3 regions of the Microbacterium sp. Soil_N32 genome follow, and region 2 is predicted to be linked to each of the others. Evidence: predicted binding sites of a transcription regulator. Region 2 holds the regulator's gene; each other region holds the start of a gene.
What was found. The regulator HrcA, encoded in region 2, represses chaperone genes, less so after heat shock. The targets are predictions, from matches to a motif close to TTNGCACTCGNNNNNNNCGAGTGCNAA.
Positions count from the first base shown of each region.

Region 1 (3,957 bases), 1.0 Mb from region 2:
CCATGGGCGGGCCGAGGAAGGCCAGCGAACCCGTCTGGGGAAGCAGCGAGCCGAGCTGCAGGGTGAGGTCCTCACCGGACGAGGTTCCTCCGCCGGAGGAATCCTCTGCTGGAGTGTTGCTGCAACCGGCGATGACCAGGGCGGACGCGCTGACCAGCGCGATACCGGCGAAGACCTTCGCGGTGCGCGAACGCTTCAGTGCTTTCATAATGCTCCCTTGCGTAACTGAAAGTGGACGTGACCACGATCGAGTGCTCTAACACTAGGGCGAGAAGGGTCTCCGCAGGGGTCGCGGATGTTTCGGTGCGTTAACGATCCGCACGCCGTCGATTCCGGGTCTCAGAGGGCGGGTGTGGGAGCGGTCCTTCGCCCGCGTCGCGCGGCGAGGACGAGGTCGACGACGAAGACCGCGATCGCGATCCAGACCAGCACGAAACCCACCCACCGCTCCACCGGCATGGGCTCGTGCAGAAGCAGCACGCCGATGAGGAACTGCATCACGGGCGTGACGAACTGGATCATGCCGATGATGGTGAGGTCGACACGTCGGGTGCCGGCGGCGAACAGCAGCAGCGGCACGGCGGTGACGATGCCCGCGCAGGCGAGAAGCACGGCGTGCCACCCGCCCTGGGTGCCGAGGGTCAGCCCCGCGGGCGTCGAGGCGACGAGAACCAGCTGGACGACCGCGATCGGCAGGAGCCAGAACGACTCGAGCGTGAGGCCGCTCACGGCGTCGACCGCCGGTCCGATGCGCTTCTTGATGAGGCCGTAGACACCGAACGACGCGGTCAGAGAGAGAGCGATCCAGGGGAACTTGCCGTACACGGCGACGATGACGATCACGGCCACCGCCGCGATGCCGATGGCCGCCCACTGCAGTCGGCGGATGCGCTCACGCAGCACGAACACCCCGAGAAGCACCGTGGTGATGGGGTTGATGAAGTAGCCGAGGCTCGTCTCGACGACATGACCGGTCAGCGTTCCGATGAGGAACACCTGCCAGTTGACGTAGATGAGCACGCCGGCGAGCGCCGTCCACGCGAGCAGCTTCGGCTGACGCACGATCGCGACGAATGCGGGCCACCCGCGCATCGCCGTGAGCAGCACGAGGCAGAAGACGAACGACAGGATCACCCGCCAGGCGACGACCTCCCACGGCCCGGTCGGCACCAGCAGGAGGAAGTAGAGCGGCAGCACGCCCCAGAGCAAATACGCCCCGCCCGCATAGGCGACCCCCGCGGTCGAGACGGACGACGGGGCGGGGGCGGAGCTCACCGCACCACACTACGCCCGTGACCGCAGGCCACTCTCCCCCGGCTGGTCCGCGACTCGCGGGTGGGCGGCGAACGCCCCGGACGCAGAGAAGGGCCCGGATGCCGAAGCATCCGGGCCCTTCGTCCACAGGCGCGGGGTCAGCGGACGACGACCGCCAGGACGTCGCGGGCCGACAGCACGAGGAACTCGTCTGCGCCGAACTTCACCTCGGTGCCGCCGTACTTGCTGTAGAGCACGCGGTCGCCGACGGCGACGTCGAGCGGAACACGGTTGCCGTTGTCATCGATGCGACCGGGGCCGACCGCCACGACCTCGCCCTCCTGGGGCTTCTCCTTGGCGGTGTCGGGGATGACCAGGCCACTCGCGGTGGTCTGCTCGGCCTCGACCTGCTTGATGACGATGCGGTCCTCGAGCGGCTTGATGGAAACCGACACGGTCTACCTCTTCTTTCTTGACGCTGACACGAAAGACTTGTTCGCACTCTCAACCCGAGAGTGCTAACGCCAGTCTAGGCGCTCCGCTGGCACTCATGCAATGCGAGTGCCAATCGCACGCCCGCGTAGGCTGAGCGGGTGGAGATGTCCGAGCTGCGCGCCCTGCTGACCCCCGCCGGCCTGGAGCTGCTCGACGGTCTCGGCCCGATCGACACGACCGCCGAGGTCGCCCGCGCCGTGTCGCGGTTGCGCGCGGCCGGCCACTCCCCCGATCTCGTCTCGGCCGTCGTGGGCCAGGCGCATCTGCGCGCGAAGGCGACGTCGAAGTTCGGACCGTTCGCCGCACGCATGCTCTTCACGCGCGCGGGACTCGAACAGGCCACCCGCCTCGGCGTGGCCGCACGCCATGCCGGCCGCATGCTTCAGGCTGGGCTGACCCGCGTGGCCGACCTGGGCTGCGGCATCGGCGGCGATGCGCTCGCCTTCGCCGGGGCAGGGCTGAACGTGCACGCCGTGGATGCCGACGAGGTGACCGCCGCGATCGCCGCGTACAACCTCGCCCCCTTCGGCGACGCCGCGACCGTCGCGCACGGCACCGCGGAGGACGCGGCGCTGGACGCGTGCGATGCGGTCTGGATGGACCCCGCCCGCCGCACGGCCGGGCACAGCGAGACGCGGCGCGTGTCGGCCGACGACTACTCCCCCTCGCTCGACTGGGCGTTCGACGTGGCCTCGCGCATCCCCACCGGCATCAAGCTCGGACCGGCCCACGACCGCGACGCGCTGCCCGCCGATGCGGAGGCGCAATGGGTGAGCGCCGACGGGAGCGTCGTGGAGCTCGTCGTGTGGTCGGGCGCACTGGCCCGGCCCGGGGTGCGGCGCGCGGCGCTGGTCATGCGCGGAGACGCCTCCCACGAGCTCACCGGAGCCGCGGACGCCGCCGACGCCGAGGTGCGCCCTCTGGGCGCTTTCCTGCACGAGCCCGACGGCGCCGTGATCCGTGCCCGGCTCATCGGCGACGTGGCGCGCAGCCTCGACGCCGGCATGCTCGACCCGAAGATCGCCTACCTGACGTCGGACGCGGCCCTCACCAGCCCGTTCGTGCAGTCCTTCCGCGTGCGCGAGACGATGACGGCGAATCCGAAGTCCATCAACGCGGTGCTCGCGGCGAACGACATCGGCACGCTCGAGATCAAGAAGCGCGGCGTCGATATCGACCCCGCCGCCTTCCGCAAGAAGCTCTCGCTGCGCGGATCGCAGACGGCGACGCTGTTCCTCGTGCGCATCGGCGACCGGCGCCATGCCGTCCTGGCCGACCGCGTGCACGCCGCGGACTGACCCGCCGCCCCGCGCGGCGCCGACAGGGGCCGGGGTCAGGAGTCGGGATCGTCCGACGAGATCCGGATCTCGATCGGGTCTCCGCGCTCGCCCCCGACCTCGGCCCGAGTGCCGTCGCCGACCGTGATGCTGGTGACCTCGACGTCGCGCTCGATGGTGAGATACGGCACCCCCGTCGACGTGCGGGCCAGGGTCACGACGTCGGCGCGGCTCGCCCCCTCGTCGGCGATCACGACCGAGAGGCCGTCGCTCCCGAGAGCGTCGGTGGGGCCGCAAGAGGTCTGCGCCTGCGCCCCGTCGACGACGAGGCAGGTCTCCGGCTCGACGCGGTCGGTGTACGAGTCGGCCATCCACACGGGTTCGTCGCGGAACGTTCCGACGATCGAGAGATTCAGGTTGTACCCCTCGTCGTAGAGCTCCTGCGCACGCGTCCGCTCATCGCCCGAGAACTGGTCGAGGAAGGCGCTGCTCGACGACCAGCGTTCGATCGACACCATCGGCTCACCGCTCGTCGAGAACTGCAGCGAGGCGACCACATTCTCCTGCTCCGTCGGTCCGCGCTCCTCGAAGGCCGGGGGCTGCGTCCAGACGAAGGCCTGCAGGCGCACGGCGTCGCCGTCCTCGACCGGTTGGCACTGCGTGTCGGTCAGATCGCCGGCGTCGAGCGTCAGGCAGTGCAGCTCGCCATCGTCCTTCGTGCCGTACCAGACGAGCGCATCGCCGTCTTTGCCGACGGCGCGCACGCTCCCCGGGTCGTAGTCACCGTCGTCCACCAGTTCGCGCTGGCGATCCTGCTGCTCCGCGGTGAGGGGGACGTCGTCGGAGGGCGGGGAGAAAACGACCCACCCCACCCCGAGGCCCACGGCGAGCGCGGCACCGGTGAGGATCACCACCGCCCGGCCGTGGTCGC
Region 1 is NZ_JBDGME010000019.1:1,217,588-1,221,544, forward strand. It holds gene AC3A3J_RS13970 (ABC transporter substrate-binding protein) at 1-208, opposite strand, end outside; gene rarD (EamA family transporter RarD) at 340-1,275, opposite strand; gene groES (co-chaperone GroES) at 1,413-1,709, opposite strand; gene AC3A3J_RS13985 (class I SAM-dependent methyltransferase) at 1,848-3,047, shown strand; gene AC3A3J_RS13990 (hypothetical protein) at 3,083-3,957, opposite strand, start outside.
Region 1: a site for HrcA is predicted at 1,796-1,822, ahead of groES (co-chaperone GroES). Genes of this name have one in related genera too.

Region 2 (3,957 bases):
GTCACCAGCGCCCCAGCGCGCCGGAGAGAACGGCGATCGCCGCGGGCCCCGCGGTCGAGGTGCGCAGCACGGTGTCTCCCAGCAGCACGCGCTCCGCCCCGGCGTCGACGAGCCGGTCGATCTCGGCGTCGGAGACGCCGCCCTCCGGGCCGACCACGAGGACGACGTCGCGGCCGTCCGGACGCACCTGCGTCAGACGGGTCTCGGCGCGGGGGTCGAGCACGAGCATCCGCGCGGCGGCCGCGCGCGTCACGAGATCCGCCGTCGACGCGACGGCGGCGACCTCGGGCACCCAGGCGCGGTGCGCCTGCTTGGCGGCCTCGCGGACGATGGTGGCCCAGCGTTCCCGGCCCTTCGCAGCCTTCGGACCCTCCCAGCGCGACACGCTGCGCGACGCCTGCCACGGCACGATCTCATCGACCCCCAGCTCGCAGGCCGCCTGCACGGCGAGCTCGTCGCGGTCGCCCTTGGCCAGGGCCTGCGCGAGGACGATGCGCGGAGTCGGCGCCGCAACATCGGTGCGGCCGTCGACGCGCACCTCGACCCGCGTCGGAGCCACCGACTCGGCCGCACCGGTCAACCAGACGCCGGCCCCGTCGCCGAGCGTGACGGACTCGCCCACCCGGAGCCGACGCACCACCGCGGCATGCTTCGCCTCGGCACCGGTGAGTGTGACGAGGTCGCCGACCGTCGCCGCGGCGGCCTCGGGAACGAGGAAGTGCAGCGCCATGGGTCAGTGCGAACGGAAGCGGTCGCGGAGCTTCGAGAACAGACCCTGCTGGAACTGCGCCAGCTGCGGCGCGGGGCTCTTCGCCTTCTTCGCGAAATTCTCGATGAGCGCCCGCTGAGACGAGTCGAGCTTCGTGGGCGTCACCACCTGCACGCCCACGCGCAGGTCGCCCCGCTGCGTCCCACGAAGCGGGGTGATCCCGCGGCCCTTGATCGTCAACACGTCACCCGACTGGACGCCGGCACGAATCTCGAGGTCGACCTCGCCGTCGAGAGCCTGGATGGAGGTCTCGGTGCCGAGGATCGCGTCGGTCATCGACACCTCGAGTGTCGCGAGCAGGTCGTCGCCGTCGCGGCTGAACGCGGGGTGCGGATTCACCGTCACCTCGACGTACAGGTCGCCGTGCGGGCCGCCGGCCTTGCCCACCTCGCCGGAGCCCGGCAGCTGCAGGCGCAGACCGGTCTCGACGCCGGCCGGGATGTCGAGCGAGACGGTGCGGCGCGACCGCACGCGCCCCTGACCGCCGCACGTGGCGCAGGGGTACGGGATGGTCGTGCCGTAGCCCTCGCAGGTGCCGCAGGGCTGCGACGTGACGACGTTGCCGAGCAGGCTGCGCACCTGGCGCTGGACGTGTCCCGATCCGCCGCAGATGTCGCACGTGACGGGGGACGTGCCCTCCTGGCAGCACGAACCCTGGCAGGTCTCGCACAGCACCGCCGTGTCGACCTCGATGTCGCGATGCGCGCCGAAGACCACGTCGCCGAGGTCGAGCGTCACGCGCACCAGAGCATCCTGTCCGCGCTCCCGACGAGATCGAGGACGACCGCGGCCGCCTGCCTGCGCGCCACCGAAGAACGTCTCGAAGATGTCGCCGAAGCCGCCGAACCCTCCGCCGAATCCGTTCGCCGCGCCGTCGCCGCCGCCCATGTCGTACCGCCGCCGCGAGTCGTCGTCGCTCAGTACGTCGTAGGCGTGGGTGACGAGCTTGAACTGCTCGGCCGCATCCTCGCCCGGATTCACATCCGGGTGGAGCTGGCGCGCCAGACGCCGATACGCCTTCTTGATCTCATCGGTGGAAGCGTCCCGGGACACCCCGAGAACCTCGTAGTGGTCCGCCACAATCGCCTTTCTGCGTGGTCTTCGTCGGCGTCCGCGTCAGCGGCTCGCCTCGTCGTCGTCGAGCATCCGCGACAGGTAGCGGGCGACCGCCCGTGCCGCCGCGAGATTGCTCGGGTAGTCCATGCGCGTCGGGCCCATCACGCCGACGCGCGCCGTGCCGCTGGGGGCGGCGTAGTTGCTCGCCACGATCGACGCCTCGCCGAGGCCGAAGGGGGCGTTCTCGGTGCCGATGCTCGCGGCGAGGCCGTGCTCGTCGCTCACCATCTCGCTCATCAAGCGCAGCAGGGTGACCTGTTCCTCGATCGCCTCGAGGAGCGGATGGATGCTGCCGCGGAAGTCCTGCTCCCGTCGGGCGAGCGTGGCTGCTCCCGCCATGACCAGCCGCTCCTGCCGGAACGTGCCGAGCTCGTCGACGATGACCGCGGCCAGCGCCCGGAGCACGGTCTCGCCGGGCTTCTCGGGGCCGGCGAGCAGCCCCTGGATGCGCTCGGCGGCGTCGCTCACCGCCTGACCGGTGAGCAGGGTCGACAGCCGGGCCCGCAGCAGGGCGACCTCGGCGTCGTCGACGTCGAGCGGCAGGGGCATCACGCGCTGCGACACGCCTCCTGCGTCGGTGACGAGCACCACGAGCATGCGGCGCGGCGCGAGGGCGACGAGCTCGATATGGGTGAGGTGCGCGCGGGCGAACGACGGGTACTGCGCCAGGGCGACCTGGCCGGTGAGCTGGGTGAGCACGCGCACGGTGCGGGCCATGAGGTCGTCGAGATCGGCCGGGGTCGCGAGGAACGACTCGATCGCCGTGCGCTGCGCCGAGGAGAGCGGGCGCAGCTGGGCCAGGTGGTTCACGAAGACGCGATAGCCCTTGTCGGTGGGCACGCGCCCCGACGACGTGTGCGGAGCGGTGATGAGCTCCTCGTCCTCGAGGAGAGCCATGTCGTTGCGGATCGTCGCCGCCGAGACCCCGAACGCATGGCGGTCGACGATGGCCCTGCTGCCGACGGGCTCGCGGGTCTCGACGTAGTCCTGCACGATCGCGCGGAGGACCTGCAGGCCTCTTTCGCTGACCATCGCCTCTCCTTCCGCTGGCACTCGATGCGTTCGAGTGCCAATCCTACCTCGCGCTGTGCCGGAGGCGCGGTTGATCGGCGTCAGTCGGTGAGCTCGCGCACGACCGCGTCGGCGAGCAGCCGGCCGCGCAGCGTGAGACGCACCCGACCGCGCACCGCCGCCGCCGGGTCGACGAGCCCGTCGGCGATGAGTCCGGCGACGCGCGTGCGGTTCGACGCGGGCAGATCGGCGACCGCGATGCCCTCGGCCAGACGGCTCTGCAGGAGCACGCGTTCGAGCATCCGCGATGCGGCGTCCGGGCGCTCGGTGCCCGCGGCGGGCGACCCCGCGGCCGCCAGGCGCTGCGCGTAGGCGGCAGGGTGCTTCACGTTCCACCACCGCAGCCCGGCGACGTGGCTGTGCGCGCCGGGGCCGAACCCCCACCAGTCGCTCCCCCGCCAGTACGCGAGGTTGTGGCGCGAGCGCTGCGCGTCGCTCCGGGCCCAGTTGCTCACCTCGTACCACTCGAATCCGGCCGCACCGAGCCGGGCGTCGGCGAGCTCGTACATGTCGGCCTGCAGGTCGTCGTCCGGTGTAGGCACCTCGCCGCGACGGATCTGCCTGGCGAGCTTCGTGCCGTCCTCGATGATGAGCGCGTAGGCCGAGATGTGGTCGGAGTCGAGCGCGAGGGCCGCATCGATCGAGGCCTCCCAATCGGCCAGCGTCTCCCCCGGCGCACCGTAGATCAGGTCGACGCTGACCGCCAACCCGGCGTCCTTCGCCGCGGCGACGGCGGTGCGCACGTTGTCGGGGTCGTGGGTGCGGTCCAGTGCGGCGAGCACGTGGGGTACGGCCGACTGCATGCCGATCGACAGGCGCGTCACACCGGCATCGGCGAGGGTCCGGGCGACCTCGGGGGTGACCGTGTCGGGGTTCGCTTCGACCGTGACCTCGGCCCCCTCGGCGAGCCCGAAGGCCGACACCGCGGCACCGAGCATCCGCGCCAGGTCGCCGGCCGGCAGGAGGGTCGGGGTGCCGCCGCCGAAGAAGACGGTGTCCAT
Region 2 is NZ_JBDGME010000019.1:206,113-210,069, reverse strand. It holds gene AC3A3J_RS09065 (16S rRNA (uracil(1498)-N(3))-methyltransferase) at 2-730, opposite strand; gene dnaJ (molecular chaperone DnaJ) at 734-1,849, opposite strand; gene hrcA (heat-inducible transcriptional repressor HrcA) at 1,886-2,917, opposite strand; gene hemW (radical SAM family heme chaperone HemW) at 2,998-3,957, opposite strand, start outside.

Region 3 (3,957 bases), on a different contig from region 2:
CTTGCGCTCCTTGAGCTCGACCTCGGTCGCCGCACCCGCCTTGATGACGGCCACGCCGCCCGCGAGCTTCGCGAGGCGCTCCTGCAGCTTCTCACGGTCGTAGTCGCTGTCGGTGTTCTCGATCTCGCGACGGATCTGCGTGACGCGACCCTCGATCTGGTCGGCCTCGCCGGCACCCTCGACGATCGTGGTCTCGTCCTTGGTGACGATGACCTTGCGCGCACGGCCGAGCAGGTCGAGCGTCGCGTTCTCGAGCTTGAGGCCCACCTCTTCGGTGATGACCTGTCCGCCGGTGAGGATCGCGATGTCCTGCAGCTGCGCCTTGCGGCGGTCGCCGAAGCCGGGGGCCTTGACGGCGACCGACTTGAAGATGCCCTTGAGCTTGTTGAGCACGAGCGTCGCGAGAGCCTCGCCCTCGACGTCCTCGGCGATGATGACGAGCTCCTTGCCGTCCTGGATCACCTTGTCGACGATCGGCAGCAGGTCCTTGATGTTGGAGACCTTCTGGTTCGCGATGAGGATGTAGGGGTCCTCGAAGACCGCTTCCTGGCGGTCGGGGTCCGTCACGAAGTACGGGTTGAGGTAGCCCTTGTCGAAGCGCATGCCCTCGGTGAGCTCGAGCTCGGTGCCGAACGTCTGCGACTCCTCGACGGTGACCACGCCCTCCTTGCCGACCTTGTCGATCGCCTCGGCGATCAGCTCGCCGATGGCGGGGTCTGCGGCTGAGATGGATGCCGTGGCGGCGATCTGCTCCTTCGACTCGATCTCCTTGGCGCTGCTGAGCAGCTCCTCGGTGATCGCCGCGACGGCCTTCTCGATGCCGCGCTTCAGGGAGATGGGGTCGGCGCCGGCCGCGACGTTGCGCAGGCCCTCGCGGACGAGCGCCTGAGCCAGGACCGTGGCGGTCGTGGTGCCGTCACCGGCGACGTCGTCGGTCTTCTTCGCGACCTCCTTGACGAGCTCCGCGCCGATCTTCTCGTACGGGTCGTCCAGCTCGATCTCCTTGGCGATGGACACGCCGTCGTTCGTGATGGTGGGGGCGCCCCACTTCTTCTCGAGCACGACGTTGCGACCACGCGGGCCGAGCGTCACCTTGACGGCGTCGGCGAGGATGTTGAGGCCGCGCTCGAGGCCGCGACGGGCCTCCTCATCGAAAGCGATGATCTTTGCCATGAGTTTTGTCGTCCCTCCTGGACGTAGACGTTGGGGTTTAGCACTCCGAGTATGCGAGTGCTAACGCCATTCTGGCACTCGACCCCACCGAGTGCAAGCCGTGCGGAGGGGGTGCGCGCGGGCGCTCAGGGCGCGGGCGCTCAGGGCGCGGGCGTCTCGCCGCTCGATCCGTCGTCTGCTCCGCCGCCCGACGCGCGGTCGAGGCCGATCACGATCGTCAGCTGCTTCTGCCCCTCCGCCAGGCCGGCGTAGAAGTCGCTCTGCTCGACGGCGGCGCCGCCGATGAGATCGGCGACCCCGAGCGCGGCCGTGCGGTCGGCATCTTCGACGTAGTAGACGGTGGTGTCGGTGAAGTCCTCGCTCCCGCTGTCGCTGGCGTAGACCGTGGCAAAGCCGGCATTGAGCAGCGTGTCGCGCATCTGGGCGTCGAGGCCCTCATCGGGAGTCGCGTTGAGGATGGTCACCGCGAAGGAGGTGTCGACGACGCCCGTCTCGACCGGGGTCGGCACCGCGGTGGGCTGCGCCTCGGGGAACAGGCTGATGCGTCCCATGACCACCAGAGACCCGAAGATGCCGGCGATCACCAGGATGAGGGCGGCCACGAAGGACCAGAGGAGCACCACCCAGCCGTTCATTCGTGGCGCCTCGGCGCGGTGCGCTCCGACGCGACCGTCGGAGCGGGGGACCTCGTCGAAACGATCGCGGGAGGGCTTGGACACCCCTCGATGCTAGCCGAGGCGTGCTTCAGCCCACGAACCCCGGGGCGCGGGCGGTGCGCCGCCGGGCCCGCACATCGCGAAGTCGACGGAGCCGACCGATCAGCAGGGGATCGTACTCGAGGGCGGCGTCCGAGTCGACCAGGCGTCCGAGCAGCTGGTAGTACCGGGCCGCGCTCATTCCGAGCTGCGCGCGGATGACCTCCTCCTTCGCGCCGCTGTGCCGCGGCCAGAGGGTCTCCAGCGAGAGGATCGCGCGATCGCGCTCCGTCATCTCTCCCTGCATGCCTCCAGGTTAGGTCGGCTTCCCGCCCGTTCCGGGACGCCACTCCCACCACGCGCCGAGCGGGTCGGCCGCGGCGCGCACCTGCCCGTCGAGGGCGACGACGAAACCCGGCCAGGACGCCACGTCGACCGCCGGCTCCCAGATGTCGAGCAGGCCCGGCGGATCGATCGTCACCCAGCGCGCATCGAGGGAGCGGATGCTCTCGACGAGCGCCGCCCGCGGGCCCCGAGAGATGTGGACGAGCACGCCGGGCGTGGTGACGACGAGCGTCGCGTCGGACGGCGCCGTGGCGGCGAGCGCGTCGAGGCCGTTGGCGGCGTCCCCCGCGACGAGCAACGGCGGGTCGGATGCCGCCACGTCGAGCGCCGCGTCGATGCGCTGCTCCCGGCCGCTCTCCCCCGGCCACACGAGACCGCGCAGCCAGCGGCGGTCGTCGGGGTCACGAGCGTCGCGGGGGGCGAGATCGATGCCGGCGCGCCACACGATCTGCGGCATCGACAGCGGCGGGAGCGGCCCGTCGACGCGGCTCTCGAGCACGACGTCGGACACACCGTCGTGCGGGTCGAGGGCGACGCGCAGCGTTCCCTCGGCGTCGCGGAACCGGTAGGAGTACCGATCGGGGTACAGGCACAGCCCGGCGGATGCCCCCACCTCGAGCAGCGCGAGCGGGCCCTCGAACTCCGACAGCACGGGGAGCAGGGCCGCCAGGCGGAGCGGCTCGTTGGTCTGCAGCGTGCGGGATGTGCACTCCGACACCACGTCGTCTGCGCGGTCGAGGACGAACGCCCGCCAGTCGGCGAACCCTCTCAGCGGGGCGCCGAGCAGACGCGTGACGGCGAAGACGAGCGGCGGCTGCCGGTGCGTCTCGGGGATGCGGGCGAGCACCGCCTGCACCGCGGCATCCTCGGCGACTCCGGCCGCCCATTCCGCGTAGATCGCGCTGCGACCGGGGGCCTCCAGTGCGGCGAATCGCGCGTAGCGCTCGCGTACGGCATCCGTCATCCCTCCATTCTCACCGCCGACGTGCCCGTGCTCCGCGCAGAGGGGAGAATGGAGGGAACACCCCGGGAGGACACATGCCGTACGACGTGCAGAAGACCGAAGACGAGTGGCGCCAGGAGCTCGGCGACGAGCAGTACGCGGTGCTGCGCCAGTCCGCCACCGAGCGCGCGTGGACGGGCGAGCTGCTCGACGAGAGCCGCGCCGGCCTCTACACCTGCGGCGCGTGCGGCGCCGAACTGTTCCAGAGCGGGACGAAGTTCGACTCCGGGTGCGGCTGGCCGAGCTTCTACGAGTCGGTGCGCCCCGAGGCGGTCGAGCTCATCGAGGACACCTCCCTCGGCATGGTGCGCACCGAGGTGCGCTGCGCGAGCTGCGGCTCGCACCTCGGCCACGTCTTCCCCGACGGGTTCGGCACGCCCACGGGCGACCGCTACTGCATGAACTCGCTCGCGCTGAACTTCACCCCCGAGGCACCGGAGGCGTGAGCGCCCTCGACGCGGTCCTCGCGCGTCAGTCGTGGTCGAAGGTCACTCCCGACGCCCCGACGCGCGAGCAGCTGCTCCCTCTCGTCGCCGCGGCGGGGCGGGTCGCCGACCACTCCTCGCTGCGTCCGTGGCGGCTGATCGAGCTGCGCGGCGACGACCGTCTCGCGCTCGGCGCGGCGATCGGCAAGGCCGAGGGCGACAAGCATCGGTCGTCGAAGCCGCTGCGCGCCTCGCTGCTCATCGCCGTCGTGGCGAGCTACCGCAAGAGCGGGAAGGTGCCGCGGTGGGAGCAGGA
Region 3 is NZ_JBDGME010000018.1:89,626-93,582, reverse strand. It holds gene groL (chaperonin GroEL) at 1-1,173, opposite strand, end outside; gene AC3A3J_RS06770 (LytR C-terminal domain-containing protein) at 1,314-1,892, opposite strand; gene AC3A3J_RS06765 (DUF3263 domain-containing protein) at 1,918-2,175, opposite strand; gene AC3A3J_RS06760 (DUF2332 family protein) at 2,185-3,177, opposite strand; gene msrB (peptide-methionine (R)-S-oxide reductase MsrB) at 3,252-3,662, shown strand; gene AC3A3J_RS06750 (nitroreductase family protein) at 3,659-3,957, shown strand, end outside.
Region 3: a site for HrcA is predicted at 1,211-1,237, ahead of groL (chaperonin GroEL). Genes of this name have one in related genera too.